2 linked regions of the Variovorax paradoxus genome follow. The protein of the gene in region 1 interacts with the protein of each later gene in a pairwise test. Links are inferred from orthologs where the notes say so. Each region holds a gene or a part of one and is shown in the gene's direction. Other genes may lie near its edges. The genes, in order: L3V85_RS05020 and bioB.

Region 1 (14,753 bases):
GAAGCGCACACGGTGGACGAAGGCATCCGCTTCGACGCGACGCTCGAGGGCATCGCGGGCGTGAAGCTGATCGCCGAGGGCGGGCGCTGCACCGCCGCCACCGCGAGCCAGATCTGCGACGGCGCGAGCGGCGTGCTGGTGGTGAACGAGCGCGGCCTGAAGGCGCTGGGCGTGAAGCCGCTGGCGCGCATCCACCACATGAGCGTGATGGGGCACGACCCGGTCGTGATGCTCGAAGCCCCGCTGCCCGCGACGCAGCGCGCGCTGAAGAAGGCCGGCATGAAGATCGCCGACATCGACCTTTACGAAGTGAACGAAGCCTTCGCGCCCGTGCCCATCGCATGGCTGCAGGCGCTCGACGCCGACCCGGCGCGGCTGAACGTGAACGGCGGCGCCATCGCGCTGGGCCATCCGCTGGGCGCCTCGGGCACCAAGCTCATGACCACGCTGATCCACGCGCTGGCCAAGCGCGGCAAGCGCTACGGCCTGCAGACCATGTGCGAAGGCGGCGGCATGGCTAACGTGACCATCGTGGAAAGGCTTTGAAGAAGATGAGCGACCAATCCTTCATCCTTTACGAGCTGAACGACGGCATCGCCACGCTCACGCTGAATCTGCCGGCCAAGCTGAACCCGATCGCGCGCGAGCTGCAGGTCGAACTGCGCGACGCGCTGGAGCGCATCCGCGACGACCGCGCGGTGCGCGCCGTGATCCTCACCGGCGCCGGCAAGGCTTTCTGCGTGGGTGCCGACCTGAGCGCGATGGCCCCCGGCGAAACCGGCAAGTCGCTCGGCACGCAGACCGCCGAATGGATGCAGTCGCTGAGCAACCCGCTGATCGAAACGCTGCGCACCCTGCCGGTGCCGGTGGTGGCTGCCGTCAACGGCCCGGCGGCCGGCGCGGGGGTGGGCCTGGCGATGGCGGCCGACGTGACTATTGCAGCGCGCAGCGCCTACTTCTACCTGCCCTTCCTGCCCAAGCTCGGCATCGTGCCCGACCTGGGCTGCACCTGGGCCATTCCGCGCCGCGCCGGCCGTGCGCGCGCCATGGGCATGGCGCTGCTCGACGAACGCGTGGATGCGGAGCGCGCGGTGCAGTGGGGGCTGATCTGGTCCTGCGTGGACGACGCGAAGCTGCAGGAAGAAGCCACGGGCATCGCGCAGCGCGTTGCCCGGCTGCCGGCCCATGCGGTGGTCGAGGCGCGCGAAGCCTTCGAGGCCTCGGAGCGCCACTCGCTGGGGGAACAGCTGCACTACGAGAGCGAACGCCAGCGCGAGCTGATCGACCGGCCAAGCTTTCGCGAAGGCGTGAGCGCCTTCCTGCAGAAGCGCGCGCCGGTCTTCGGGAGCCGCTGACAGCACCATCGAACGCACGCTGTTCGACACCTTCAGTGCTGACCACGAAACCAACAGCGATAACTGCCGCCACTTCATGGATAAGGTCACGCCTTCTCAGAAGGAGTGAGCAGAATAGGGGCCCATTGGTTCGCGTTCAAGCCGCGCCGCGAGATCGTGGCGCCATATAGCGCGAACTGGCTTGAGTTTTCGGCTAATGCAGCGTCAGACCTGCTGCAGGCGAAATGTGAACGAGTCTTGCATTTGAGCCTGTGCGATGACATGGCCGTGCGCGGCCGCCTTGGCAATCCACATGAAGCCGATATTTTTGTTTTTTGGAACGCCTTCGCCGCCGATGTAGCATCGGCCCAACCATTGCATGGCGTCCGCGTGGCCTTGACGTGCAGCCTGCTCAAGCCAGTAGAGGGCAATCTTCGGCTTGCCAGCGTTCGAAAACAATTGTCCGATGTCGTTCTGCGCGTCGGCACTACCCGCATCGGCCTTCACAAGAAAATCGAGATCTTCTCGATTGAGCGGAACGCAAATGAGCGGCGCAACCTCTGCCAAGTTGACCATGGCCCTGCCCCTTGCGTCATTGACCAAACGGGTCACCGTTCCATCCCCAATTCGCCGCCACCAAGTACGTCGACTGCGCTCGGTAACGACGACCGATGCAGTAATGCTGATCGGCACACTATTCATGAAAACTCGCTCCCTCGATTTTCATTATTCTAGACCACAGGAAAATTCTCCAAGCGAATACAGACCTATTCTTAAATCATAAAACGGCCAAATGGCCGTTTTATGCGAGCAGTATTTCAGTTCAAGAGCATTCCTTTGGCTTAAGCTTCGCATCGACGGTAGTCGTGCACGCCCACGAGCCTGGATTGGTGGTAGCGTCATCCGCCGATCGCGTCCAAGTGATTGTTTTACCATTCACTTGTGTGCCTCCAATCATTGAACACGAAATAGTGCCAGCACCCTTATTCGCAACAGTAAACGTGGGGGTAATTGCAGTACAACGTTTTGTAGCGGTTTGGAGGCCAATCGCGGTGGCAGTGCTTACGGCTTCGCCATCAGTAATTTTTGTTTCGACCATCACCTTGCCAGGCGTGATTTCTGCCAGCGAAGCCGCGATTTGCGACTTCGCTGTGTAGTCTTGATAGGCAGGCAGCGCAACAGCAGCAAGAATACCAATGATTGCCACGACGATCATCAATTCGATCAAAGTGAAGCCATTTTGCGCAATGCGCATCGTTGAACGGTTCATGTAAATTACCTTTATGTAAATTGAGCCTCAGACCCATCGAAGCTCAATTACATCTAGCAACACACAGGCCTGCCCTGAATTTGAGTAAAATTAACAAATCAATAGCATTTGATTTGGAAATTAACATTTGTGGCGCGCAACGGAGGTGTGCCATGCCACCAAAGCGGCTGCGCCATGGTGTGCCAAACCCATACTCTCTGGCGCGTTCCTATACGCGCTGCCATCCGATTTGGCTTTTGACTTGCCGCTGCCGCAGAATCAGGGCATGCGCTCCACTATCGCTGTACCCGCGTGCTGGCCAATCTTCGGCGACGCGAATTGCTGCGCGAACGCGTAACGTGCGGCTTGGCTAGCAACTGCGTGCGCTGCGCCGCTGCTTCACTGACCGAGGAACTCACCCTATGAGCAACAGCACCGTGACCCACGCCTTCTACGCCCAGTCCGGCGGTGTCACCTCGGTCATCAACGCGTCGGCCTGCGGCGTGATCGAAACGGCGCGCCGGCACCCCGACCGCATCGGCAAGCTCTACGCCGGGCGCAACGGCATCATCGGCGCGCTGACCGAGGAGCTGATCGACACCGGCGCCGAACCGGCCGAGGCCATTGCCGCGCTGCGCACCACGCCATCGGGCGCGTTCGGCTCCTGCCGCTACAAGCTCAAGTCGCTGGAGAAGAACCGCCGCGAGTACGAGCGGCTGATCGAGGTGTTCAAGGCGCACGGCATCGGCTACTTCTTCTACAACGGCGGCGGCGATTCGGCCGACACCTGCTTCAAGGTGAGCCAGCTGTCGCAGTCGATGGGCTATGCGCTGCAGGCCATCCACGTGCCCAAGACCATCGACAACGACCTGCCGCTGACCGACTGCTGCCCGGGTTTCGGCTCGGTCGCGAAATACGTGGCGGTGTCGACCATCGAAGCCTCGTTCGACGTGCGCTCGATGGCGGCCACTTCCACCAAGGTGTTCGTGCTCGAAGTGATGGGGCGGCATGCCGGATGGATCGCCGCGGCCGGCGGGCTCGCCGCGGACCAGGGCATTCCGGTGGTGGTGCTGTTCCCGGAGATCGAGTTCGACAAGGCGCGCTTCCTCGCGCGTGTCGACGAACTGGTGAAACAGCACGGCTACTGCTCGGTGGTGGTGTCCGAAGGCTGCCATCACCCCGACGGCACCTTCCTCGCCGAACAGGGCACGCGCGATGCGTTCGGCCATGCGCAGCTGGGCGGCGCGGCGCCGGTGGTGGCGCAGATGGTCAAGGACGCGCTGGGCCACAAGTTCCACTGGGCCGTGGCCGACTACCTGCAGCGCGCGGCGCGGCACATCGCCTCGGCCACCGACGTGAAGCAGGCCTATGAGCTGGGCCAGCGCGCGGTGGAGCTTGCGCTCGAAGGCCGCAATGCGGTGATGCCGACCATCGAGCGCACGTCCGACGTACCGTATGCGTACCGCATCGGCAGCGCGCCGCTGGAGGCGGTCGCGAACGTCGAGAAGCCGATGCCGCGCGATTTCATTTCGGACGACGGCTACGGCATCACCGAGAAATGCCGCCGCTACCTGCTGCCGCTGATCGAGGGCGAGGACTATCCCCCCTACAGCGGCGGCCTGCCGGTGTACGCGACGCTGCGCAACCTGGCCGTCGCGAAGAAGCTGCCGGCCTTCGAGATCGCATGATGGCAACGGGTACGGCAGTCATCGACGCCACACGCTGCCCGCTGTGCGGCGAGCCGAACCGCTGCGCGATGGAAATAGAACGCGAGACGGGTCAGTCGCAACCACCTTGCTGGTGCATGCAGGTCGACTTCAGCAATGCGCCGCTGACCAACCTGCCGGAAGAGATGCGCGGGCTGGCATGCATCTGCGTGCGCTGCGCCACGGGTGGAACAGGCGCCGCGCCGCGGCGTCAGGACTGAGCGGCGTCCTGCGATTGCGCTTGCGGCTGCGCCTGGGGCTGCACCGCCTCCTGCGCCGCCACGTCGCCCGACACCACCATCGACGGCGCGTCCCCCGGCCGCTGCTGCGTGATCACGCGGTGGATGAACTGCAGCTTGCCCACCGCCGCGCGCGGCAGCACGAAGGGGTAGTAGTCGGGCTGGCCCATGCTGCGCGACAGCTCGTTGAGCACGTTGGTGAGCAGCACCCAGCCGTTGATGAAGTCCAGGAACTGGCCGGCGTCGGGGTGGTCCGGCTGCCACAGGTCGTCGAGGGTGAAGAGGTCGCTCGTGAGTTCGACATTGGCGGCGTCCACGCCGAAGCTCATCGCGGTGTCCGCGGTGTCGGCCATGTGCAGGTAGTGGGCCCAGGTCTCGGCCCAGTCTTCCCATGGGTGCGTGCTGGCATAGCTGCTGACGAAGCGGTCAGTCCAGTCGGGCGGCGGGCCTTGCTCGTAGTGGGTCTGCAGCGCGGCGGCGTAGTCGGCGCGGTCGTCGCCGAAGAGCGCGCGGAAGTCGTCGATCCACGGCGTGGGCTGCACCAGCAGGTCCCAGTAGTAGTGGCCGATCTCGTGGCGGAAGTGGCCGAGCAGGGTGCGGTAGGGCTCGCGCATCTCGGCGCGGATGCGCTCGCGCACCGCGTCCTCGGCCTCTTCGGCGTTGAGGGTGATCACGCCGTGCTGGTGGCCCGTCATGACGTGCGGGCCGCCCGGCATGTTGCTGAGGAAGTCGAAGGTCAGGCCGTGCACCGGGTCGGCATGGCGGCTCACCACCGGCAGGCCGAGCGCGAGCAACTGCGAGATGAGCCGGCGCTTGGCGGTTTCGAGCTTGCGCCAGAGTTCGCCGTTGCTCTCCACTGAAAGATCGGGAATGGTGCGGGTGACGCTGCACGCCAGGCAGTAGCCGGGCGCCAGGCCGTGCGGGTCAGCGGGCGGCTCCTCGCCCTCGCGCGCGGCCGGCACCATCCAGTTGCAGGCGGCGGGCGTCATGAGGTTGGCGCAGCGGCGGTAGGTCAGCCCGTGCGGGTCGCCGAACACGGTGAAGGTGTCGGGCTGCGCGCCCTCGCCTTCGGCCGGCGCGAGCGGCACGACGCCGAGGCGATCGATCACGTAGCCCAGCGGCGTGTGGCAGGCAAGGCATTCGCTGTTGCGCAGGAACACAGGGCGGCCGCACTGGCAGCGGTAGGCACGGCTGACGGTGGGCGCGGCGAGTTCGGTGGCGAGCGTGGGCGCGCCTTCGGGCTCGGTGGCTTGCGGATCCTGGGCTTCGGGATGAGAGTCCATGTTCGTTGTCTTGATCTTCTGGAAGACGTCTCTTGGAAGACGCGGAGGGGACAGCCGGACCATTGTGCGACCCGCGGGCATGCGCTTCATCGCGCAAAGACCGATATGCTTGTAGGACGACGGACCCCGAGACATTCCGCCGCCCCATGACATCCCCACAGACACCAGAAGCCGCCGTCGCGCCGGCCCCGCCTTCCATCGGCTCGATGCGCCAGCGCTATGGCGAACGCTACCGCTGGTACCTGCTGCTGTCGGTCATGGTGGGGACGATGGCGTCGATCATGTCCTCGACCATCGTCAACGTGGCGATTCCCGGCATGAGCCATCACTTTTCGCTCGGCCAGGAGCGGGCGCAGTGGGTGAGCTCGGGCTTCATGGTGGCGATGACGGTGTCGATGCTCACCACGCCCTGGCTGCTGTCGCGCTACGGCTACCGGCGCACCTACGTGGGCACCATGCTGTTGCTGCTGGTGGGCGGCATCGTGGGCGGGGTGGCCAACGACTTCTCGCTGGTGCTGTTCGCGCGCGTGGCCGAAGGGCTGGCGGCGGGCGTGGTGCAGCCGATTCCGGCCATCATCATCCTGCGCGCCTTCGAGCCGCACGAGCAGGGGCGCGCCAGCGGCATCTTCGGCATGGGCGTGGTGCTGGCGCCGGCCATCGGGCCGAGCATCGGCGGGGTGCTGGTCGACCTGTTCGGCTGGCGCTCGATCTTCTTCATGGTGGTGCCGTTCTGCCTGGCCTCGCTCTGGCTGGCCTACAAGTTCGTGCCGACCACGGCGCCCGGCGGCGTGGCGGCCGTGCGCGGCGGCGGGCTCGACGGACGCGGGCTGGCGCTGGGCACCATCGGCACGCTGTGCCTGCTGAACGGACTGGTGGCGCTGCGCGGCGATTCGCCCCTGCAGGCCGCTTTGCTGCTGGCCGGCGCGCTGGTGGCATTCGGCGCCTTCGTGTGGTGGCAGCGGCGGCTGGCTGCCTCGGGCGGCACGCCGCTGATGAACCTGGCGCTGTTCCAATACCGGCAGTTCGCGATGGGCAGCGTGGTGGCATTCATCTACGGCACGGCGCTGTTCGGCTCGACCTACCTGCTGCCGGTGTACATGCAGGTGGGGCTGCATCTGTCGGCCTCGCACGTGGGCACCATCCTGCTGCCGGCGGGCATCGTGCTGGCAGTGACCATCGCCGGCGTGGGCCGGCTGGCCGACAGGCATCCGACCTGGGTGCTGGTGACCATCGGCCTCGCGCTGCTGGCTTCGTCGTTCGCGCTGATGATGGTGCTGCGGCTGGACAGCGCGCTGTGGCTGCTGGTGGCGTTCGCGATCATCGGGCGCATCGGGCTGGGCTTCATCCTGCCCTCGCTCAACCTGGGCTCGATGCGGCCACTGGCCAAGCCGCTGATTCCGCAAGGCGCAAGCGCCATCAACTTCGTGCGCATGCTGGGCGGCGCGGCCGGCGTGAGCCTGTGCGCCATCGTGCTCGAGTGGCGGCTGGCGGCGCACGGCGATTCGCTGGCCAACCCGATGAGCAGCCCGGCGCGGCTGGCGGCCTTCGACGAGGTGTTCGCGATGCTGGCGGGGCTCTGCGCGCTGGCCATTTGCGCGGCCTGGCAGCTGCGGCAGGGGCCGGCCGAGACGGCGCACAAGACGGGGTAAACCCCGGCGGCGGAAGGCGGGGCTTTCGCTTTCAATTGTTATCAGTTGTATCGATATCGCCAGCGAGCCCCATCCCAATGCACCGCAGAAACTTCATTGCCGCCTCGGCGGCCGCCGTGGCCGCGCCCGCGCTCGGCTTCATGTCTTCGGCCCGTGCCGCCGAGAGTGGCGTGACGGACACAGAAATCGTGCTCGGCCACACCGGCATCCTGAGCGGTCCGCTCGGGGCGCCGATCAAGGTGGTGGTGGCCGGCGCGGGGCTGGCTTTCGACGCTGTGAATGCGCAGGGCGGCCTGTCGGGCCGCAAGATCCGGCTGGTGTCGCTCGACGACGAGCTGGTGCCCGAGAAGGCGGTGGCCAACTACGAGAAGCTGCTCGGCGAACACCACGCCTTCGCTTTCTTCGGCTGCGTGGGCTCGGGCACCACCGCCGCGGCGGCCAAGGTGCTGAACCAGAGCGGCGCGCCGATGGTCGGCGGCTACGCGGTGTCCGATTCGGCGCGCGAGAAGGTGGCGGGCTCCGGCTACTTCGTGCGCGCCACCTTCGCGCGCGAGGCGCAGGCGCTGGTGCAGCACCTGACGACCATCGGCGTCTCGCGGATCGCGGTGGCCTATCTCGACAACCCCGGCGGCGCCGAGGTGGCGAAGCTGGTCGAGGCCGCGCTCTCCACGCTGCAGCTCAAGCCCGTGGCCGCCGTGCCGGTGAAGGGCGACGGCTCGGCCAACGAGGCCTCGGGCAAGGCGCTGGCGGACAGCAAGGCGCAGGCGGTGATCATGTACCTGGGCGGCGGCATCGGCGGCGAGGTGATGAAGAGCGCCTGGGCCGCGGGCGGGCGGCAGATGTTCTACGGCATGTCGATCGTGCCGGGCGACGTCACCGCGAAGCTGGTGGGCGACAAGACCAGCGGGCTCGCCATTTCGCAGATCGTGCCCTACCCGTGGAGCGAAGTGGACGCCGGCGCAAGAGAGTATCGGCAGCAGGCCGAGCGCGCCAAGGTCGACGTGGGCTATCTGAGCTACGAAGGCTACGTGAACGCGCTGGTGATGATCGAGGCGCTGCGCCGCACCGGGCGCGACCTGACGCGCGCCAAGCTGCACGCTACGCTCAAGGCGATGAAGCTGCGGGTAAACAACATGGAAATCGACTTCACCGGCGCCAGCAACACCGGCTCGCGCTTCATCGAGATGGTGCGGGTGACCAAGGAAGGCAAGTTCCTGCGCTAGCGGGCGCCCGGCCGCGCGAATCGCGGTCTAATTGCGGGCATGTGTCAATTGCTAGGGATGAACTGCAACACGCCGACCGACGTGACCTTCAGCTTCACGGGGTTCGCGCAGCGCGGTGGCCGCACCGATCACCATGCCGACGGCTGGGGCATCGCGTTCTTCGAGGACCGCGGGCTGCGCCACTTCGTGGACCACCAGCCGGCGTGCGAATCGCCGGTGGCGGAGCTGATCCGGCGCTATCCCATCCAGAGCCGCAACGTCATCGCGCACATCCGCAAGGCGACGCAGGGCGAGGTCAACCTGCAGAACTGCCACCCGTTCGTGCGCGAGCTGTGGGGGCGCTACTGGGTGTTCGCCCATAACGGCGATTTGAAGGAATTCCGCCCGCGCCTGCACGGCAACTTCCACCCGGTGGGCAACACCGACAGCGAGCACGCCTTCTGCTGGATCATGCAGGAGCTGGCCAAGTCGCACGCGGGCGTGCCGAGCATCGAAGAACTGACGCTCACGCTGCGCGAACTGGCACCGCAACTGGCGAGCCACGGCACCTTCAATTTCATGCTGTCCAACGGACAGGCGCTGTGGGCCCATGCCTCCACCAACCTTTGGTACGTGGAGCGCCAGCACCCCTTCGTCACCGCGCAACTCTCCGACGAAGACCTGGCGATCGACTTCGCTCAGCACACCACGCCCAGCGACCGCGTGGCGGTGGTGGTGACGGCCCCGCTCACGACCAACGAAACCTGGACCCAGTTCGCGCCGGGCGAGCTTCATGTGTTCGTGGATGGGCGGCTTTCGGGGTACTAGGCCGGCATTGCAATCTTTTTACTGACACATTTTCGCAACAGTGCAATAAAGTATCGGTGGGCGGGTGCAAGAGAGAGAACAATAACGGTTCTCATTTGCATCTTTTCGAACCGCCCATGCCCGCACCTCATTTCTACCTTCGGCCAACCGTGGTCGCAACGCTGCTCACGCTCAATGCCGTGGCGGCACTGGCCCAGAACACCACGGCCGAACCGGCCGCCGGAGCGGCATCGAGCGGCACCCTGGCCACGGTGAACGTGGAAGCCAGCGCCGACGCATCGGCCGAAGGCCTGACCAAGCCCTACGCCGGCGGCCAGGTGGCGCGCGGCGGGCGCGTCGGCATCCTGGGCAACCAGGACATGATGAGCACGCCCTTCTCCAGCACCAACTACACCAACGAGCTGATCCAGGACCAGCAGGCCAAGAGCGTGGCCGACGTGCTGCTGAACGACCCGTCGGTGCGCCAGGCCCGCGGCTTCGGCAACTTCCAGGAGCTGTACGTGGTGCGCGGCTTCCCCGTGTACTCGGACGACGTCTCGTACAACGGCCTCTACGGCATGCTGCCGCGCCAGTACATCGCCTCCGAATTCTTCGAGCGCGTGGAAGTGTTCCGCGGCGCCAACACCTTCCTGAACGGCGCGGCCCCCGGCGGCAGCGGCATCGGCGGTGCGATCAACCTGCTGCCCAAGCGCGCGCCCAACGAGCCGCTCACGCGTGTCGGCTTCGGCGTGCAAAGCGGCGGCCAGGGCTTCGTCAACCTCGACCTGGCACGCCGCTTCGGCCCCGACGACAGCCTGGGCGTGCGCGTGAACGCGGTGCGCCGCGAAGGCGGCACCGGCGTGAACAAGGAAAGCCAGCAGCTCAGCGCCTTCGGCATCGGGCTCGACTGGCACAACCGCAACGTGCGCCTGTCGGCCGACTTCGGCTATCAGGACTACGACCTGAAGGACGGCCGCCCGAGCCTGACGCCCTCTTCCACGCTGCCGATCCCGCGCGCGCCCGACGCCCGCACCAACTTCGCCCAGCCCTGGACCTACTCCAAGGAAAAGGACAAGTTCGCCACCTTCCGCGGCGAAGTCGACATCACCGACAACATCACGGCCTGGGCCGCCGGCGGCGTGCGCCGCAGCAGCGAAGACAACGTGCTGTCGAACCCGACGCTCACCGACGCCTTCGGCAACACCAGCAACACGCGCTTCAGCAACACCCGCGAAGACCGCATCGGCACCGGCGAGATCGGCGTGCGCGGCAACTTCACCACCGGCCCGGTAAAGCACACGCTGGTGGCCTCGGCCGCCAAGTACAGCAACGATCGCGACAACGCCTACGCCATCTCGGCGCAGAGCGTGCGCAACAACATCTACACGCCGTACGCGTCGCCCAACCCGATCGCCAACGGCGCGTTCGTGGGCAACACGCTGGACAACCCGCGCCTGACCGACCGCATCGACACCGCGAGCGTGGCCATCGCCGACACCATGGCCTTCATGGACGACCGCCTGCTCGTCACGCTCGGCGCGCGCCGCCAGACCATCGAGCAGACCAGCTACGCCTACAACACGCTCAAGCAAACCAGCTACTACGACAAGAGCAAGACCACGCCGGTGGCCGGCGTCGTGTTCAAGATCACGCCGACAGTCTCGGCCTACGCCAACTACATCGAAGGCCTGGTCAAGGGCAACGTGGCGGGCACCACGGTGAACAACCGCCCCGTCACCAATGCCGGCGAAATCTTCGCGCCCTACCAGGCCAAGCAGAAGGAAGTCGGCGTCAAGTACGACGGCGGCACGCTCGGCGCCAGCGCCGCGTTCTTCACCACCGACCAGCCGACGTATTACTACTCGGGCCAGACCTACGGCCTGTACGGCAAGCAGCGCAACCAGGGCCTGGAGTTCTCGGTGTTCGGCCAGCCGACCAAGGGCCTGCGCCTGCTCGGTGGCCTGACGCTGCTCGACGCCAAGCAGAAGAACACCCAAGGCGGCGCCACCGACGGCCTCACCGCCATCGGCGTGGCCAAGCAACAAGCCAACCTGGGCGCCGAATGGGACGTGCCGGGCCTGCGCAATCTGTCGCTGAACGCCCGCGTGCTCTACACCTCGAAGCAATACGCCAACGCCACCAACACCCAGTCGGTGCCGTCGTGGACGCGCTTCGACATCGGCGCGCGCTACCTGGTCGACCTGGGCAACGGCCGTGCGCTCACGCTGCGCGCGCGCATCGACAACCTGTTCAACAAATCGTACTGGGCCTCGGTGGGCGGCACGCAGGGCAGCAACTACCTGGTGCTGGGCGCGCCGCGCACCTTCTCGCTGAGCGGCACCATCGACTTCTGAGGATCGGCCTGAGTCAGCGGCCCTGCGCCCGCAGGGTCGCTTCCAGCGCGTCGATGAACATGGCCGGCACGTCGAAGCCGGTCTGCTCGGTGATTTCCTGGAAGCAGGTCGGGCTGGTCACGTTGATCTCGGTGACCGAGTCGCCGATCACGTCGAGCCCGATCAGCAGCAGCCCGCGCGGCGCGAGCACGCGGCCGATGGTCTCGGCGATCTCGCGGTTGCGCGCCGTCAGCGGCTGGGCCACGCCCTTGCCGCCGGCCGCGAGATTGCCGCGCACCTCGGTGCCTTGCGGAATGCGCGCCAGCACGAAGGGCGCCGGCTCGCCCGCGATGATCAGGATGCGCTTGTCGCCCTGAACGACCTCGGGCACGAAGCGCTGCACCATGATGGTTTCGGCGCCGTCCTTGTTGAGCGTCTCGACGATGGAGCCCAGGTTCAGCGCATCCTGCTTCACGCGGAAGATGCCCATGCCGCCCATGCCGTCGAGCGGCTTGAGGATGATGTCGCCGTGCTCCGCATGGAAGTCGCGCACCGCCTGCGCGCTGCGCGTGACCAGCGTGGGCGTGACGAACTGCGGAAACTCCATGATCGCGAGCTTTTCCGGATGGTCGCGCAGCGCGCGCGGCGAGTTGACCACCCGGCCGCCTTCGCGCTCGGCCTGCTCCAGCAGGTGCGTGGCGTAGATGTACTCGGCGTCGAAGGGCGGGTCCTTGCGCATCAGCACCGCGTCGAAGTCCTTCAGCGCCTTCGACTCGGTGATGTCGACGCGATACCAGTCCTTGGCGTCGCCCGTCAGCGTGATCTGCTGCACCGTGGCGGTGACGAAGCCGCCCGACTTCCACTGGATGTCCTGCGGCAGGCAGGCCGCGATGCGATGACCGCGGCGCTGGGCCTCGCGCATCATCGAGAAGGTCGTGTCCTTGTAGATCTTGAAATGATCGAGCGGGTCGGCGACGAAGAGGATGTTTTTCATCAGGCGTTCTTTCCGGCGCCGGGAGCGGCGGCCACTTGCACTTGGGTATCGGGCGCGATGTTGCCGGAAGCGGCGATGTCCTTGCCGGCAGGGGCCTTTTCCGGGGGCGATGCGCGCCCGACGTGCTGCACGGCCAGCGCCACCGCCCCGGCCACCACGCCCCAGAACGCCGAGCCGATGCCCGCCAGCGTGACGCCGGAGAGCGTGACCAGGAAGGTGATCAACGCCGCCTCGCGGTGCGACTCGTCGCGCACTGCCGCCGCGAGCCCGCCGCCGATGGTGCCCAGCAGCGCCAGCCCGGCGATGGCCGCGACCAGTTCCTTCGGAAACGCCGTGAGCAGCCCGGTGACCGCAGCGCCGAACAGCCCGATCACCACGTAGATCGCGCCGCAGCTCACCGCCGCCGTGTAGCGCCGCGCCGGGTCTTCATGCGCCTCGCGGCCCATGCAGATGGCGGCGGTGATGGCGCTCAGGTTCAGCGCGAAGGCGCCGAAGGGCGCGAGCACCAGCGTCGTCAGCCCGCTGATGGTGATGAGCTTGCTGACCGGCAGATCGCCATAACCCGAAGCGCGGATGGCGGCCACGCCCGGCAGGTTCTGCGAGGCCATCGTTACGACGAACAGCGGCAGCGCCAGGCTCACGATCGCCTGCCAGCTGAAGACCGGCATCGTGAACACCGGCCAGGTGAACGAGAAATGCACTGCCGACCACGCCAGTTGCCCGCGCGCCGCCGCGTACACGATGGCGACCAGCAGCGTGAGCGGCACCGCATAGCGCGGCAGCAGGCGCTTGCCGACGAGGTAGGTGCCGAGCATCAGCAGCACCAGAGGCAGCGCGGTCTGCGCCGCGATGAAGGCCGACAGGCCGAAGCGCGCGAGCACGCCCGCGAGCAGCGCGGAGGCGATCGCCATCGGAATCCTGTTCATCACCCGCTCGAACCAGCCGGTGGCCCCCGCCAGCACGATCAGCACCGCGCAGACGATGAACGCGCCCACCGCCTCGCCCATGCCGTAGCCCATGCCGGCGACAGCCAGCACGGCGGCGCCGGGCGTGCTCCAGGCGATCATCACGGGCTTCTTCCACCACAGCGAGGGCAGCGCGGAGGCCAGCCCCATGCCGATGCCCAGCGCCCACATCCACGAGGCCGCCAGCTCCGGCGTGGCGCCGAAGGCCTGCGCGGCCTGGAACACGATGGCCACCGAACTCGTGAAACCCACGAGCACCGCGACGAAGCCCGCGGTGAAGGCCGACAGGCTCAGGTCTTTGAAGAACGACATCGGGCGATTGTGCCGCCGGGGTCAGATCTCGATCTTGGACCCCAGCTCCACCACTGCGTTGTTCGGCAGCCCGAGGAAAGCCGCCGCGCCGCTCGCGTTGTGGTGCATCTGCGCGAACAGCTTCTCGCGCCACGGCGCCATGCCGCTGCCCAGCGTGGGGATCACGACGTCGCGCGACAGGAAGTAGCTGGTCGTCATCGCTTCCAGTTGGCAGCCGCGCATGCGTGCATGCTCGAGCGCGCGCGGCAGGTCGATGTCGTTCTTGAAGCCGTAGTGCACGGTGATCTGCCAGCAGTGGTGGCCCAGCGCCTCGATCTCGATGCGCTTGTCCATCGGGATCCAGGGCACCTCGTGGTTGCGCACGGTGACGAACATGTTCTGCTCGTGCAGCACCTTGTTGTGCTTGAGGTTGTGCAGCAGCGCGTTGGGCACCACGCCCGGCTCGGCCGTGAGGAACACCGCCGTGCCGTCCACGCGCACCGGCGGGCTCACGAACACCGAGTCGAGGAAGGACTTCAGGTCGATAGCGTCGGCATGCTGCGCCTCGCCCATCAGGCGGCGGCCTTCCTTCCACGTGATCATCAGCGTGAAGACGAAGCCGCCGATCATCAGCGGGAACCAGCCGCCCTCGAACAGCTTGAGCAGGTTCGAGGCGAAGAACATGAAGTCGACGAAGAAGA
Region 2 (14,961 bases), 3.6 Mb from region 1 along the record:
CGAGGAGCAGGGCCGCCGCCCGCGCGTGATGATCTCCAAGCTCGGGCAGGACGGCCATGACCGTGGCGCCAAGGTCGTCGCGACGGCATTTGCCGACCTGGGCTTCGACGTGGACATGGGCCCGCTGTTCCAGACGCCCGAAGAGTGCGCGCGCCAGGCTATCGAGAACGACGTGCACGCCGTCGGCGTGAGCACGCTCGCGGCCGGCCACAAGACGCTCGTGCCAGCCATCATCGACGAACTGCGCAAGCAGGGCGCGGACGACATCATCGTGTTCGTCGGGGGCGTGATTCCGCGGCAGGACTACGACTTTCTGTACGAGGCCGGCGTCAAGGGCATCTACGGGCCGGGCACGCCCATTCCGGCCAGCGCCAAGGATGTGCTGGAGCAGATTCGCGCGGCGGTCACGGCCTGAGGCGCGCGACGTGGGCGATCTCTTGTCGCGGCTGTCGCTGCAGCCGGTGGATTCCGGCGATTTCGAGGACATGCTGGCGGTGCGCATCGATGCGATGCGCCCGAGCCTGGAGCGAGTCGGCCGCTTCGACCTCGCGCGCTCGCGCGAACGCCTGAGCGCCGGCTTCGTCGTGCCGTACATGCACCACATCGTGCTCGACGGCGACCAGCGCGTCGGCTTCGTCACGCTCAAGCCCGAGGGCACGGACGCGCTGCGGCTCGATCACCTCTACCTGCGCACCGGCTTCCAGGGCCGCGGCATCGGCGAATGGGTGATGCACTGGGCCAAGGCGCAGGCGCGCGAACGGCAGCTCGACATCAAGCTCACCGCGCTGGTGAAGAGCGACGCCAACCGCTTCTATCTGCGGCACGGCTTCGTGCTCGAAGGCGAGGAGGGCGTCGACCTGTACTACCGCTGGCGCGTCGCGTCGGAGGCTGCTGCGTGCTGAATTCCGTGCAGGCCCTCGAAGCGACGGTCACCGGCACGGAAGGCATGGCGCAGCGCCGTGCCATCGCCAAGGCGATCACGCTGCTCGAATCGACACGCGCCGACCATCGCACGCAGGCCGACGAGCTGCTCACGGCCTTGCTGCCGCGCACAGGCAGTTCGTTTCGGCTCGGTATCTCGGGCGTGCCGGGCGTGGGCAAATCGACCTTCATCGAGACGCTGGGGCTGCTGCTGATCGGCAAGGGCCACCGCGTGGCGGTGCTGACCATCGACCCGTCTTCCACCGTGTCGGGCGGCTCCATCCTGGGCGACAAGACGCGCATGGAGCGCCTCTCGGTGCACGAGCGCGCCTACATACGGCCGAGCCCGTCGAGCGGCACGCTGGGCGGCGTGGCCGAGAAAACGCGCGAAGCCATGCTGGTTTGCGAGGCCGCCGGCTACGACATCGTGATCGTCGAGACCGTCGGCGTGGGCCAGAGCGAGACCGCCGTGGCCGGCATGACCGACATGTTCGTGCTCATGCAGCTGCCCAACGCCGGCGACGACCTTCAGGCCATCAAGAAGGGCGTGATGGAAATCGCCGACCTCGTCGTCATCAACAAGGCCGACATCGACAAGGACGCCGCCACCCGCGCGCAGGCGCAGATCACTTCGGCGCTGCGGCTTTTCGGCCACCAGGGCAACCCGGACCACGCGCATGCCGTGCATGACGCGCACAGCGGCGCCGAAGTGCGCTTCTGGCTGCCCAGGGTGCTGCAGCTCAGCGCGTTGGCTGGCACCGGCGTCGACGCCTTCTGGGACGCCGTCACGCAATTCAGGCAGCTGCAGACCGCCAACGGCAAGCTCGGCAGGCGCCGCGAAAAGCAGGCCACCGCGTGGATGTGGGAACGCATCGACGCCGGCCTCAAGCAGGCCTTCAGGCATCACCCGCAGGTGCGCGAGCTGCTGCCGCAGCTCACGCAGCAGGTGGCACAGGGCACATTGCCGGCTTCGACGGCGGCGCGCAGCCTGCTTGCCGCGGCCGCCGTCACGGCCAAGCCATGAGACAAGAAATTCAGGACCACAGCTTCGGAAGCACACCATGCAAGAACTGATCGAACAACTCGAAAAGCGCCGCGCCCAAGCGCGTCTCGGCGGCGGGCAGAAGCGCATCGACGCGCAGCACGCCAAGGGCAAGCTCACCGCGCGCGAGCGCATCGAGCTGCTGCTCGACGACAACACTTTTGAAGAGTGGGACATGTTCGTCGAGCACCGCTCGGTCGACTTCGGCATGGCCGAGCAGAAGATCCCCGGAGACGGCGTGGTCACCGGCTACGGCATGATCAACGGCCGCCTGGTGTTCGTGTTCAGCCAGGATTTCACCGTCTTCGGCGGCGCGCTCAGCGAAGCGCATGCCGAGAAAATCTGCAAGGTGATGGACCAGGCCATGAAGGTCGGCGCACCGGTCATCGGCCTGAACGATTCGGGCGGCGCGCGCATCCAGGAAGGCGTGGCTTCGCTCGGCGGCTATGCCGACGTGTTCCAGCGCAACGTGATGGCCTCCGGCGTGGTGCCGCAGATCAGCATGATCATGGGCCCCTGCGCGGGCGGCGCGGTGTATTCGCCCGCCATGACCGACTTCATCTTCATGGTGAAGGACAGCAGCTACATGTTCGTCACCGGCCCCGAGGTGGTGAAGACGGTGACGCACGAGAGCGTCACGGCTGAGGAACTGGGCGGCGCCATCACCCACACCACGCGCAGCGGCGTGGCCGACATGGCGTTCGAGAACGACGTCGAGGCGCTGATGATGCTGCGCCGCCTGTACAACTACCTGCCGCTGAACAACCGCGAGAAGCCGCCGGTGCGCCTGGGCAACAACGGCCAGGGCGATCCGGCCGACCGGCCCGACTATTCGCTCGACACGCTGGTGCCGGACAACCCGAACAAGCCCTACGACATCAAGGAGCTGATCCTGAAGGTGGTGGACGACGGCGACTTCTTCGAGCTGCAGCCCGACTACGCGAAGAACATCGTGATCGGCTTCGCCCGCATGGAAGGCCAGACCATCGGCATCGTGGCCAACCAGCCGCTGGTGCTGGCGGGTTGCCTGGACATCAAGAGCAGCATCAAGGCCGCGCGCTTCGTGCGCTTTTGCGACGCCTTCAACATTCCGGTCGTGACCTTCGTCGACGTGCCCGGCTTCATGCCCGGCACCGGGCAGGAGTACGGCGGCATCATCAAGCACGGCGCCAAGCTGCTCTACGCGTATGCTGAGTGCACGGTGCCGAAGATCACCGTCATCACGCGCAAGGCCTACGGCGGCGCCTACGACGTGATGGCCTCCAAGCACCTGCGCGGCGACGTCAACCTGGCCTGGCCGCGCGCCGAGATCGCGGTGATGGGCGCCAAGGGCGCCGTGGAAATCATCTTCCGCGAGGACAAGAACGACCCCGAGAAGCTTGCCGCCCGCGAGGCCGAATACAAGGCGCGCTTCGCCAACCCCTACGTGGCCAGCGCGCGCGGCTACATCGACGACGTGATCCTGCCGCACGAGACGCGCAAGCGCATCTGCCGCTCGCTGGTGATGCTGCGCGAGAAGAAGCTCGAGAACCCGTGGCGCAAGCACGGGAACATTCCGTTGTGATTCAACGCTCTGTCCAGCTCCTGGTTTCCGCACTGGCCATGCTGGGAATCGCATCGGGGTGCAGTGCCGCCGATTCAAAGTTGCCGGCATTCGACGCGCGTGGCGTCCAATGCGGACTGCTCTTCAAGGCACTACACGTCCCCGCAAAAGCAGAGGCGAATCGCTCGTCGGACTCGCCCGATACGGCGCGTGCGGAGGCTCTTGCACAACTGCTGGCCCCGCTCAAAGGTGAGTATGAACGTCTGCTTGCTGGCTGGGGAAAGTCGTTGCCCGCGTCAGGAGCCTCCGATGAGTTGAAAGTCGTTGCGTCCGCATGTGCGGCGCGTTTGTTTCCGCAGGCGTCCGAGGCTACTGTCGGGCGGTGCGGCGAAACGTGGCAAACCTCTTTCATCCCTGCGGTCATGCGCTTCAAAGGGCGCCCCTTGTCCGAAGCTCAGTCCACGCTGAAGTACATGGGCACAGAGACTTCCGATGCGAGCAATACGCGGCTTATCGAGTTCTTCTACGCCTATCCCGTCGACTCGTACCGTGAGCCGATGGCAATCACGCGAGTGACGGGTGCATGGCTTGAAAAATGTCTGACGGAGATGTAGGCCGTTTGGCCGGCAAATCTGACAAGTACGGAACATCATCTTGATGAGAAATGAGTAAGGCAAATGTTCAAGAAAATCCTGATCGCCAATCGCGGTGAAATCGCCTGCCGCGTGATCCAGACTGCGAAGAAGATGGGCATCCTGACGGTGGCCGTCTATTCCGACGCCGACAAGGAAGCCCGTCACGTCGAGCTGGCCGACGAGGCCGTGCACATCGGCGCCGCGCCCAGCCGCGAAAGCTATCTGCAGGCCGATCGCATCATCGAAGCCTGCAAGAAGACCGGCGCCGAGGCCGTGCACCCGGGCTACGGTTTCCTGTCGGAGAACGAAGCCTTCGCGCGCAAGGTCGAGGAAGAGGGCATTGCCTTCATCGGGCCGAAGCACTATTCGATCGCGGCGATGGGCGACAAGATCGCCTCGAAGAAGCTCGCGAACGAGGCCAAGGTCAACACCATTCCGGGCTGGAACGACGCCATCGAGACGGCCGAGCGCGCCGTGGAGATTGCCAACGACATCGGCTACCCGGTGATGATCAAGGCCTCAGCCGGCGGCGGGGGCAAGGGCCTGCGCGTGGCCTTCAACGACAAGGAGGCCTTCGAGGGCTTTACCTCGTGCCGCAACGAAGCACGCAACAGCTTCGGCGACGACCGAGTGTTCATCGAGAAGTTCGTCGAGGAGCCGCGCCACATCGAGATCCAGGTGCTGGGCGATTCGCACGGCAACGTGATCTATCTGAACGAGCGCGAGTGCTCGATCCAGCGGCGCCACCAGAAGGTGATCGAGGAAGCTCCGTCGCCCTTCATCTCCGACGCGACGCGCAAGGCGATGGGCGAGCAGGCGGTGCAACTGGCCAAGGCCGTGAAGTACCAGAGCGCCGGCACGGTGGAGTTCGTGGTCGGCAAGGACCAGAGCTTCTACTTCCTGGAGATGAACACGCGCCTGCAGGTGGAGCATCCGGTGACGGAGTGCATCACCGGCCTCGACCTGGTCGAGCTGATGATCCGCGTGGCGGCCGGCGAGAAGCTGCCGCTGACGCAGGCCGAGGTGAAGCGCGATGGCTGGGCCATCGAGTGCCGCATCAACGCCGAAGATCCGTTCCGCAACTTCCTGCCTTCCACCGGCCGGCTGGTGAAGTTCCAGCCTCCGACCGAGACCATGTTCGCGAGCGACACCGCGCACCTGAACGGCGTGCGGGTGGACACCGGCGTGTACGACGGCGGCGAGATCCCGATGTATTACGACTCGATGATCGCCAAGCTCATCGTGCACGGCAAGGACCGCCAGCATGCGATCGCACGCATGCGCGAGGCGCTCAACGGCTTCGTGATCCGCGGCATCAGCAGCAACATTCCGTTCCAGGCGGCGCTGCTGGCGCACCCGAAGTTCGTGGCGGGCGATTTCAACACCGGCTTCATCGCCGAGCACTACGGCAAGGGCTTCCACGCGGAAGACGTGCCGCACGCCGATCCGTCCTTCCTGATCGCGCTGGCCGCCTATGTGCACCGCCGCTATCGCGCGCGCGCATCGGGCATCAGCGGGCAGCTCGAAGGCCACGGCGTGAAGGTGGGCGAGCAGTTCGTGGTGGTGGAGCTGGGCCCCGAGGGCAAGCATGTGCACCACCCCGTTTCCGTCACCGACTTCCAGGGCAAGACCGGCGCGAGCGCGGTGGCCGTGGGCGGCAAGAGCTACAAGATCGACAGCAGCCTGGCGCTGGGCGCGATCCGCGTGCAGGGCATCGTCAACGACAAGCCCTTTACCGCGCAGGTGGAGCGCGGCGCGGGCAAGAACCCGCTGGCGCTGCGCGTGTCGCACGACGGCACGCAGCTCGAGGCGATGGTGCTGTCGCCGTTGGGCGCGCGCCTGCTTGAGCTGATGCCTTACAAGGCGCCGCCGGACCTCAGCAAGTTCCTGATGTCGCCGATGCCGGGCCTGCTGGTCGAGGTGTCGGTGCAGCCGGGTCAGCAGGTGCAGGCCGGAGAGAAGCTCGCCGTGATCGAGGCGATGAAGATGGAGAACGTGCTGTTCGCCACGCAGGACGGCGTGGTGGGCAAGATTTCCGCGAACAAGGGCGAGTCCCTCGCGGTGGACCAGATCATCATGGAGTTCAACTGATGGGTGCCAACGACCTGCAACAGGCGATCACGCTGCACCGGCCCGCCAAGGCGGCCGTTCCCAAGGCCACGGACCGCTGGTCCGTCGAGGCGATCCAGGCGCTGCTCGACAAGCCGTTGATGGACCTGCTGTTCGAGGCGCAGACCGTGCACCGCCAGCATTTCCCTGCTGGCGACATCGAGCTGGCCACGCTGCTGTCGGTCAAGACCGGCGGCTGCCCCGAGAACTGCGGCTACTGCCCGCAATCGGCCGAGTTCGATACCGGCGTGAAGGCGCAGAAGCTCATGGAGGTCGAGGAGGTGGTGCGCGCCGCGCAGGCCGCCAAGGACGCCGGCGCCACGCGCTTCTGCATGGGTGCGGCATGGCGCGCGCCGAAGGACCGCGACGTGGAGAAGGTGGCGGTGCTGGTCGAGGCCGTGAAGGGCCTGGGCATGCAGACCTGCGCCACGCTGGGCATGCTGGAGCCGCACCATGCGCACCAGCTCAAGGCCGCTGGCCTGGACTACTACAACCACAATCTCGACACCGCGCCCGAGTACTACACCGACGTGGTCGACACCCGCACCTACCAGGAGCGGCTCGACACCTTGGCCAACGTGCGCAGCGCGGGCATCAGCGTGTGCTGCGGCGGCATCGTGGGCATGGGCGAGCAGCCGGTGCACCGCGCGGGGCTGATCGCGCAGCTGGCCAACCTGAATCCGTATCCGGAATCGGTGCCCATCAACAGCCTGGTGCGCGTGCCCGGCACGCCGCTGGCCGATTCGGACCCGGTCGATCCCTTCGACTTCGTGCGCATGATCGCGGTCGCGCGCATCACCATGCCGACCGCGCGCGTGCGGCTTTCGGCCGGGCGCCAGCAGTTGGGCGACGCGGTGCAGGCGCTGTGCTTCATGGCCGGCGCGAATTCGATCTTCTACGGCGACAAGCTGCTCGTCACCGGCAACCCCGACGTGGAGGCCGACACGGTGCTTCTGCGCAAGCTGGGGCTCAATGCCCGGCAGGTCGAGGAGCAACCCGAAGGTTGCGCCGCATGACCGCCGCCACCGCACGCCCTTTCAAGGTGCTGGGCATCCAGCAGATCGCCATCGGCGGGCCCGACAAGCTGCGGCTGCAGAAGCTGTGGGTCGACATGCTGGGGCTCGAGGTCACGGGCACATTCAAGAGCGAGCGCGAGAACGTTGACGAGGACATCTGCGCGATGGGCGTGGGCCCGTTCAAGGTCGAGGTTGACCTGATGCAGCCGCTGGACCCCGAGAAGAAGCCGGCCGTTCACACGACGCCGCTGAACCACGTGGGCCTGTGGATCGACGACCTGCCCAAGGCCGTCGAGTGGCTGACGGCGCAGGGCGTGCGCTTTGCGCCGGGCGGCATCCGCAAGGGCGCGGCCGGTTTCGACATCTGCTTCCTGCACCCGAAGGCGAACGACGAGTTCCCGATCGCGGGCGAGGGCGTGCTGATCGAGATGGTGCAGGCGCCGCCCGAAGTCGTCGCGGCATTCGGCGCGCTCGCGGCTACGCGTTGAGCACCTTCTTGATGGGCGGCTTCACGTCCGAGCGCTGAGGCGGCAGCATCGCCTGGTGCTCGCGCGCCGGGTTCAGGATGATTGAGGTGGCCGTTTCCGTGAGGATGCAGAATTTGGTGACCACGGCATCGAGGTGGCTCACGTCGATCACCGCGATCTCCAGGATCCAGCTGTCTTCGCCGGTCACGTTGTAGGCATTGACGCATTCGGGCGTCTGCTGCACCAGTTCGACCACGCGCGCGTAGTCGGCGCGGCCCACGCGGATGATGGCGCGGATGCCGTAGCCCAGCTTGCCCAGGTTCACCGTGGCGCGGTAGCCGCTGATGACGCCCGCGGCCTCCAGCTTCTTCACGCGCTCGGTCACGGCGGGCTGGCTCAAGTGCACGCGGCGGCCGAGTTCGGCCATGGTCAGCCGCGCATCGTTCTGCAGTTCGGCCAGGATGCGGGTGTCGTGCGCGTCCAATGAGGGGTTCAAGGCGAAGTCCATGCAACTCCTTTAAATCGACGGTTGGGGGAGGGCAGAACCATGAAAGTCGCATGGATGCCGGAGGTCGGCTTTCATACCATGGCTGCCGCCCCATACCAACAAGAGACTTCCCTCGAACATGTCGACCCTTGCTTCTCCCGCCGGCGCCGCATCCGCCGCGCGTTCCGGATTGCCGCCGCTGCTGTGGCTGTGCCTCGCCGCCACCTGGTTGGTCTGGGGCTCGACCTACCTCGCGATCAAATACGCGCTCGTCAGCTTTCCGCCGTTCCTGCAGATGGGCTCGCGCTTCCTGTGCGCGGGCGTGCTGCTCGCGGTGTGGATGCGCTGGCGCGGCGCGCCGTGGCCATCGCCGGTGCAATGGCGCAATGCCTTCGTCGTCGGCGCGCTGATGCTGGGCGGCGGCATGGGCGGCACGGCCCATGCCGAGGTGTCGATCGGCTCGGGGCTGGTGGTGGCCTTCATCGCCGTCATTCCGCTGCTGATCGCGCTGCTCAACCTGATCTGGGGCGTGAAGCCCTCGCGGCTGGAGGCCGCGGGCATCGCGCTGGGGCTCGTCGGGGTGCTGATGCTCACGCAGGGCAACGGCTTCCGGTCGTCGCCTGAAGGCCTGCTGGCCATCTGCATTGCCTGCGTCTGCTGGTCGCTTGGCAGCGTGCTGAGCCAGCGCAGCCTGCCGCTGGCGCCCGGTGCAATGGGTTTCGCGAGCGAGATGCTGTGCGGTGGCGTGGTGCTGATGGGGCTGGCCGCCGTCTCAGGCGAAACGATGAGCTGGCCCCTGCGGGCCGAGGCCGCGGCCGCGTGGGTCTACCTCGTGGTGTTCGGCTCGCTGATCGCCTTCAATGCCTACATGGTGCTGCTGGCCAGGGCGCCGGCCGCGCTGGCATCGAGCTACACCTTCGTGAATCCGGTGATCGCGATGCTGCTGGGCGTGTGGATCGCCAACGAGACGGTCACGCGCTTCGAGTGGTACGCCGTGGGCGTGGTGCTGGCGGGCGTGCTGTTGCTGCTTTTAAGGCGAAGAGCCTGAGATTCACTTCCCGAAACACCGCGGAACCGGCTTTGCCGGGCCGCAGGTGTTGCCCCCGGTAGGGGGAAGGAGAAGCGACACGAAGTGCGCGAAGCCTGGGGGCGAGTCTTTGTTATGCGCCGGGGCGGCGCCAGATAGCCAGGGTGGCCGCCAGCAGCCACATGCCGGCCGCGCAGCCGCGGTTCATCGCCTTCACGCCGCGCTGAGAAAGAAAGCGCACGGCCTGCGTGCCGGCGCCGGCATAGGCCAGCATGACGCAGGTGTCGAGCGCGACGAACACGCTGCCCAGCAGCAGGTACTGCGGGCCCTGCGGCTTCGCGATGTCGACGAACTGCGGCAGGAAGGCCGCGAAGAACAAGACAGTCTTGGGGTTCGACAGCGCCACGGCCAGGCTGCGCAGCAGCGCGATGCGGCCGTGCGGGCGAACTTCGAGCGGTGACTTGGCCAACGCGGCACCGAGGTCGGTTGCCTCGCTGCGCCATAGCTTGACGCCCAGCCACACGAGGTAAGCCACGCCGGCGACGCGTATCGCGTTGAAGAGCCATTCCGAAGCCGCCAGCAGCGAACCCAGCCCGAGCGCGACGACCGCGATCAGCGTGATGCTGCCGAGCGACGCGCCCGCGATGCCCCAGCTCGCGCGGCGCATGCCGCCCTCGATGCCGTTGGACAACGCCAGCAGCATCGTCGGTCCCGGAATCAGGGCCAGCGCGAGCGATGCGACCACATAGATGAGCAGGGTGTCGAGGGTCATGGCTTGTTGGCGGCCTGCGCGCGTTGTTGCGAAGCGGCGCGGGCCCGCGCCAGAGCCGCTTCGACGATGGCGCGCTTGCGCGCGCTGGCGTCCTGCGGAGCGTCGGCCTCGGGCGGCTTCTCCGCGAGGCGGGCGTCGGTGTTGCGGTGTTTTCCGTGCAGGTCGTAGCGGCGTCGCGCGCTCGCGGCCTGCTCTGCGGACCAGGCTTGCCAGCCGGTGCTGCCGGGCGTTTCGACCTCGAGCGAGATGCAGTCGACCGGGCAGACCGGAATGCACAGCTCGCAGCCCGTGCAATGGGCTTCGATCACCGTGTGCATGCGCTTGTTGATGCCGACGATGGCGTCGGTGGGGCAGGCGTCGAGGCACAGCGTGCAGCCGATGCACCAGGCCTCGTCGATGACGGCCATGGCGCGCGGGCCTTCGATGCCGCATTCAGGGTCGAGCGGCAGCGGCGCCCGGCCCGTGAGCCGCGCGAGCCGCTCGATGCCTTCGGCACCGCCGGGCGGGCACTGGTTGATGCCGGCCTCGCCGTCGGCCACGGCCTGGGCGTAGCTCGCGCAATCCGGGTAGCCGCAACGTGTGCACTGCGTTTGAGGCAGTGCGTCGTTGATGCGTGCGGCGAGCCCGATCACTTTGGGAATGGCGCGCGCTTCAGCGCGGCGCGGCGCTGGTGCCGGGCTTCTTGCGCGCGGCCGGCTTCTTCACGGCGACGGTCGTGGCCGTTTTAGCCGCGGCCTTCTTGGCGGCGACGGCCGCGGGAGCCGGCGCCTTGCGAGCCGGCTTCACCGTGTCTTCGGCGGCCAGTGCGTCGCGGGCGCTTGCGCGGCGTTGCGGCTGGTCGTTGGCCTCGATGAATTTCTGCATCTTCGGGTAGACCAGTTCGCGCCAGCGGCGGCCGCTGAAGATGCCGTAGTGGCCGGCGCCCTTGACTTCGTAGTGCTCGCGCTTGGCGTCGTCGATGCCGGTGCACAGGCTGTGCGCGGCTTCGGTCTGGCCCGAGCCGGAGATGTCGTCGAGCTCGCCCTCGACGGTGAGCAGGGCGGTGCCGTGGATGTCCTGCGGGCGCACGCGCTCCACCTTGCCGTCGGGATCCTTGACGTCCCAGGTGCCGTTGACCAGGTCGAACTCCTGGAATACGGTGCGGATGGTCTCGAGGTAGTAATCGGCGTCCATGTCGAGCACGGCGTTGTACTCGTCGTAGAACTTGCGGTGGGCCTCGGCGCTGGCGTCGTCGCCCTTGATGAGGTCCTTGAAGTAGTCGTAGTGGCTGCTTGCGTGGCGGTCGGGGTTCATGGCCACGAAGCCGGTGTGCTGCAGGAAGCCCGGGTACACGCGGCGACCTTCACCGGGGAAGCCTTGCGGCACGCGGTAGATCACGTTGTTCTCGAACCACTCGAAGCTCTTGTTCATCGCGAGGTTGTTGACCGCCGTGGGCGATTTGCGCGCGTCGATGGGGCCGCCCATCATCGTCATGGTGAGCGGCAGCGGCTCGCCGCGGCTGGCCATGAGCGACACGGCCGCGAGCACGGGCACGGTGGGCTGGCACACGCTCACCACGTGGCAGTTGCCGTACTCGGCCTGCAGCAGGCGGATGAACTCCTGCACGTAGTTGATGTAGTCGTCGAGGTGGAACTCGCCGTCCGACAGCGGCACCAGGCGCGCGTTCTTCCAGTCGGTGATGTAGACCTTGTGGTCCTGCAGCATGGTGCGCACGGTGTCGCGCAGCAGGGTGGCGTAGTGGCCCGACAGGGGCGCGACGACCAGCACCACGGGCTGGCTCTTGAGCGTCTTGAGGATATCCGGCTCGTCGGTGAAGCGCTTGAAGCGGCGCAGCTCGCAGAAGGGCTTGTCGAGCGCGATGGCTTCCTGGATGACGACGTCGGCGCCGTCGACCTTCACCGACTTGATGTTGAATTCGGGCTTCTCGTAGTCCTTGCCGAGGCGGTAGAGCAGGTCGTAGCCTGCGGCCATGCGCTGGGCCATCGGCAGCTGGCCCCACACGGCGCCCTGGCCGTAGAGCTTGGAGGCTGCCTGGGCGAAGTCCGAGAACGGCTCCATCAAGGAACGCTGGGCTTCGTAGAGTTGATAGAGCATCGCTGATCTTGGAGTGGAATGTTGCGGTGCAATATATCAGCGCATTCGCTGCGTTGCAGGGGGCCTAACCCCTACACCGACCCCGCTGCGAGGGTCCTTTTGCCTATGAGCGTGAAGGAATCGTCGCTGGGACGGATTCCCTCACACTTTGCTGTCACCTAGATGACTTTGGCGATCGACGCGCAGACGTGGTCGATGTTCTTGCTGTTGAGCGCGGCCACGCACATGCGGCCGGTGTCGGTGCCGTACACGCCGAACTCATTGCGCAGGCGCACCATCTGGTCCTTGGTCAGGCCCGAGTAGCTGAACATGCCGATCTGGGTGGTGATGAAGCTCATGTCTTCCTTCACGCCGGCGGCTTTCAGGCCGTCGACCAGCTTCTGGCGCATGGCCTTGATGCGCACGCGCATTTCGCCCAGTTCCTTTTCCCAGAGGGCGCGCAGCTCGGGGTTGCCGAGCACTGCCGCCACCACGGCGCCGCCGTGCGTGGGCGGGTTGCTGTAGTTGGTGCGGATGGCGATCTTGAGCTGCGACAGCACGCGGCCGGCTTCTTCCTTGCTGGCGCACAGCACCGACAAGGCGCCGACGCGCTCGCCGTACAAGCTGAAGCTCTTGGAGAAGGAGGTCGAGACGAAGAAGGTCAGGTCGGCTTCGACGAACTTGGCGACGGCGGCGCCGTCTTCCTTCAGGCCGTAGCCGAAGCCTTGGTAGGCCATGTCGAGGAAGGGCACCAGGCCCTTGGCCTTGACGGCGGCGACCACCTGGTCCCATTGGGCGGCGGTGATGTCATAGCCGGTAGGGTTGTGGCAGCAGGCGTGCAGCACGACGATGGTGCCGGCCGGCGCCGCGTTCAGGGCGGACAGCATGCCGTCGAAGTTGACGCCGCGCTTGGCCGCGTCGTAGTAAGGATAGCTTTCGACTTCGAAGCCGGCGTTGGTGAACAGCGCGCGGTGGTTTTCCCAGCTCGGGTCGCTGATCAGGACCTTGGCGGAGGGGCTGAGCTTCTTGAGGAAGTCGGCGCCGACCTTCAGGCCGCCGGTGCCGCCGATGGCCTGGATGGTGGCCACGCGGCCCGAGGTGACTGGTTCGCTGTCGGCACCGAAGACCAGCGCCTTGACGGCGTTGTCGTAAGCCACGATGCCGTCGATGGGCAGGTAGCCGCGCGCGGTGGGCGCTTTCATCATGTTCTGTTCTGCGGCCTGCACGCACTGCAGCAGGGGCAGCTTGCCGTTGTCGTCGTAATAGACGCCGACGCCGAGGTTGACCTTGTTGGGGTTGGTATCGGCTGCAAATTGCTCGTTGAGGCCGAGGATCGGGTCGCGCGGTGCCATTTCGACCGCGGTGAACATAGACATGGAAAGGTCCTTTGGGATGAAAGCTTCGCTGCAACCGGACTAGGCTTTATGCTTTCCGGTTGCCTTGAATTTTACCGGCGCGAGCGCCACCTGTCGGGAACAGCCATGCCAGACAACAACGAAGCCATAGCAGACCTGAAGAAACTGGACCCGATCGGCCCCGCGAAACAGGGTGAATTCATCAGGTACCCCGACTCCCCGTTCGAGCTCTTCCAGCCCTATCCGCCGGCGGGCGACCAGCCCAAGGCCATCGAAGGGCTGGTGGAGGGCGTGATCGACGGCGAGGTGTTCCAGACCCTGCTGGGCGTGACCGGCTCGGGCAAGACCTACACCATGGCCAACGTGATCGCGCGGCTGGGTCGCCCGGCCATCGTGTTCGCGCCCAACAAGACGCTTGCGGCGCAGCTGTACAGCGAGTTCCGCGAGTTCTTTCCGAAGAACGCCGTCGAGTACTTCGTCAGCTACTACGACTACTACCAGCCCGAGGCCTACGTGCCGCAGCGCGACCTGTTCATCGAGAAGGACTCGTCGATCAACGAGCACATCGAGCAGATGCGGCTGTCGGCCACCAAGAGCGTGCTGGAGCGGCGCGACACGGTCATCGTGGCCACGGTGAGCGCGATCTACGGCATCGGCACGCCCGAGGACTACATGGAGATGCGGCTGATAGCCCGCGTCGGCGACAAGGTCGGGCAGCGCGACCTGATCTCGCGGCTGATCCGCATGCAGTACCTGCGCAACGAGCAGGACTTTGCCCGCGGCACCTTCCGCGTGCGGGGCGACACCATCGACGTGTTTCCGGCGGAACACAGCGAGCTGGCGATCCGTTTCGAATTGTTCGACGACGAGATCGAGTCGCTGCAATTGTTCGACCCGCTCACAGGGCGCATCCGGCAGAAGGTGCCGCGCTTCACGGTGTATCCGTCGAGCCACTATGTAACGCCGCGCGACAAGGTCATGGCGGCGGTCGAAACCATCAAGATCGAACTGGCCGGACGGCTCAAGGAGCTGGTGGGCGCGGGCAAGCTGGTCGAGGCACAGCGGCTTGAGCAGCGCACCCGTTTCGACCTGGAGATGCTGGCCGAAATCGGCCACTGCAAGGGCATCGAGAACTACACGCGCCATCTGTCGGGCGCCGCGCCGGGCGATCCGCCGGCCACGCTCACCGACTACCTGCCCAAGGACGCGCTGATGTTCCTCGACGAGAGCCATCAGATGGTCGGCCAGCTCAGCGCCATGTACAACGGCGACCGGGCGCGCAAGACCACGCTGGTCGAATACGGCTTTCGCCTGCCAAGCGCGCTGGACAACCGGCCGCTCAAGATGGAAGAGTTCGAGGCGCGGGTGCGCCAGTGCATCTTCGTGTCGGCCACGCCGGCGCAGTACGAGAAGGACCATGCCGGCAACGTGGTCGAACAACTGGTGCGGCCCACGGGCCTGATCGATCCCGAGGTCGAGGTGCGGCCCGCCACCCACCAGGTGGACGACGTACT

Evidence for each region.
Region 2: the proteins of L3V85_RS05020 (region 1) and bioB interact in binary tests that used the Escherichia coli proteins (3 or more experiments, as listed by UniProt). The link is inferred for Variovorax paradoxus from one-to-one orthologs.

The regions. Positions count from the first base shown.
Region 1 is NZ_CP091716.1:1,021,588-1,036,340, reverse strand. What follows is about bases 7,816-10,606. They hold L3V85_RS05020 (class II glutamine amidotransferase), read left to right. Parts: upstream 7,816-8,722; coding sequence 8,723-9,490; downstream 9,491-10,606. Other genes in these bases: L3V85_RS05015 (TonB-dependent receptor), read left to right, coding at 9,607-10,606; L3V85_RS05025 (ABC transporter substrate-binding protein), read left to right, coding at 7,816-8,683. Also shown: L3V85_RS05070 (acetyl-CoA C-acetyltransferase), read left to right, coding at 1-546; L3V85_RS05065 (enoyl-CoA hydratase-related protein), read left to right, coding at 552-1,355; L3V85_RS05060 (tetratricopeptide repeat protein), read right to left, coding at 1,560-2,036; L3V85_RS05055 (pilin), read right to left, coding at 2,158-2,604; L3V85_RS05045 (6-phosphofructokinase), read left to right, coding at 3,006-4,271; L3V85_RS05040 (cysteine-rich CWC family protein), read left to right, coding at 4,271-4,510; L3V85_RS05035 (zinc-binding metallopeptidase family protein), read right to left, coding at 4,501-5,811; L3V85_RS05030 (DHA2 family efflux MFS transporter permease subunit), read left to right, coding at 5,958-7,460; more of L3V85_RS05025, read left to right, coding at 7,538-7,815; more of L3V85_RS05015, read left to right, coding at 10,607-11,823; gshB (glutathione synthase), read right to left, coding at 11,837-12,796; L3V85_RS05005 (benzoate/H(+) symporter BenE family transporter), read right to left, coding at 12,796-14,073; L3V85_RS05000 (potassium transporter Kup), read right to left, coding at 14,095-14,753.
Region 2 is NZ_CP091716.1:4,590,720-4,605,680, reverse strand. The notes cover bases 5,250-8,248. They hold bioB (biotin synthase BioB), read left to right. Parts: upstream 5,250-6,231; coding sequence 6,232-7,266; downstream 7,267-8,248. Other genes in these bases: L3V85_RS21350 (Lrp/AsnC family transcriptional regulator), read right to left, coding at 7,744-8,241; L3V85_RS21355 (VOC family protein), read left to right, coding at 7,263-7,754; L3V85_RS21365 (acetyl-CoA carboxylase biotin carboxylase subunit), read left to right, coding at 5,250-6,232. In the rest of the region: scpA (methylmalonyl-CoA mutase), read left to right, coding at 1-415; L3V85_RS21385 (GNAT family N-acetyltransferase), read left to right, coding at 426-902; methylmalonyl Co-A mutase-associated GTPase MeaB, read left to right, coding at 947-1,945; L3V85_RS21375 (acyl-CoA carboxylase subunit beta), read left to right, coding at 1,983-3,527; L3V85_RS21370 (hypothetical protein), read left to right, coding at 3,497-4,120; more of L3V85_RS21365, read left to right, coding at 4,184-5,249; L3V85_RS21345 (EamA family transporter), read left to right, coding at 8,360-9,268; L3V85_RS21340 (LysE family translocator), read right to left, coding at 9,381-10,019; L3V85_RS21335 (RnfABCDGE type electron transport complex subunit B), read right to left, coding at 10,016-10,651; L3V85_RS21330 (polyhydroxyalkanoate depolymerase), read right to left, coding at 10,671-12,113; L3V85_RS21325 (amino acid aminotransferase), read right to left, coding at 12,272-13,468; excinuclease ABC subunit UvrB, read left to right, coding at 13,574-14,961. UniProt on the Escherichia coli protein: Catalyzes the conversion of dethiobiotin (DTB) to biotin by the insertion of a sulfur atom into dethiobiotin via a radical-based mechanism.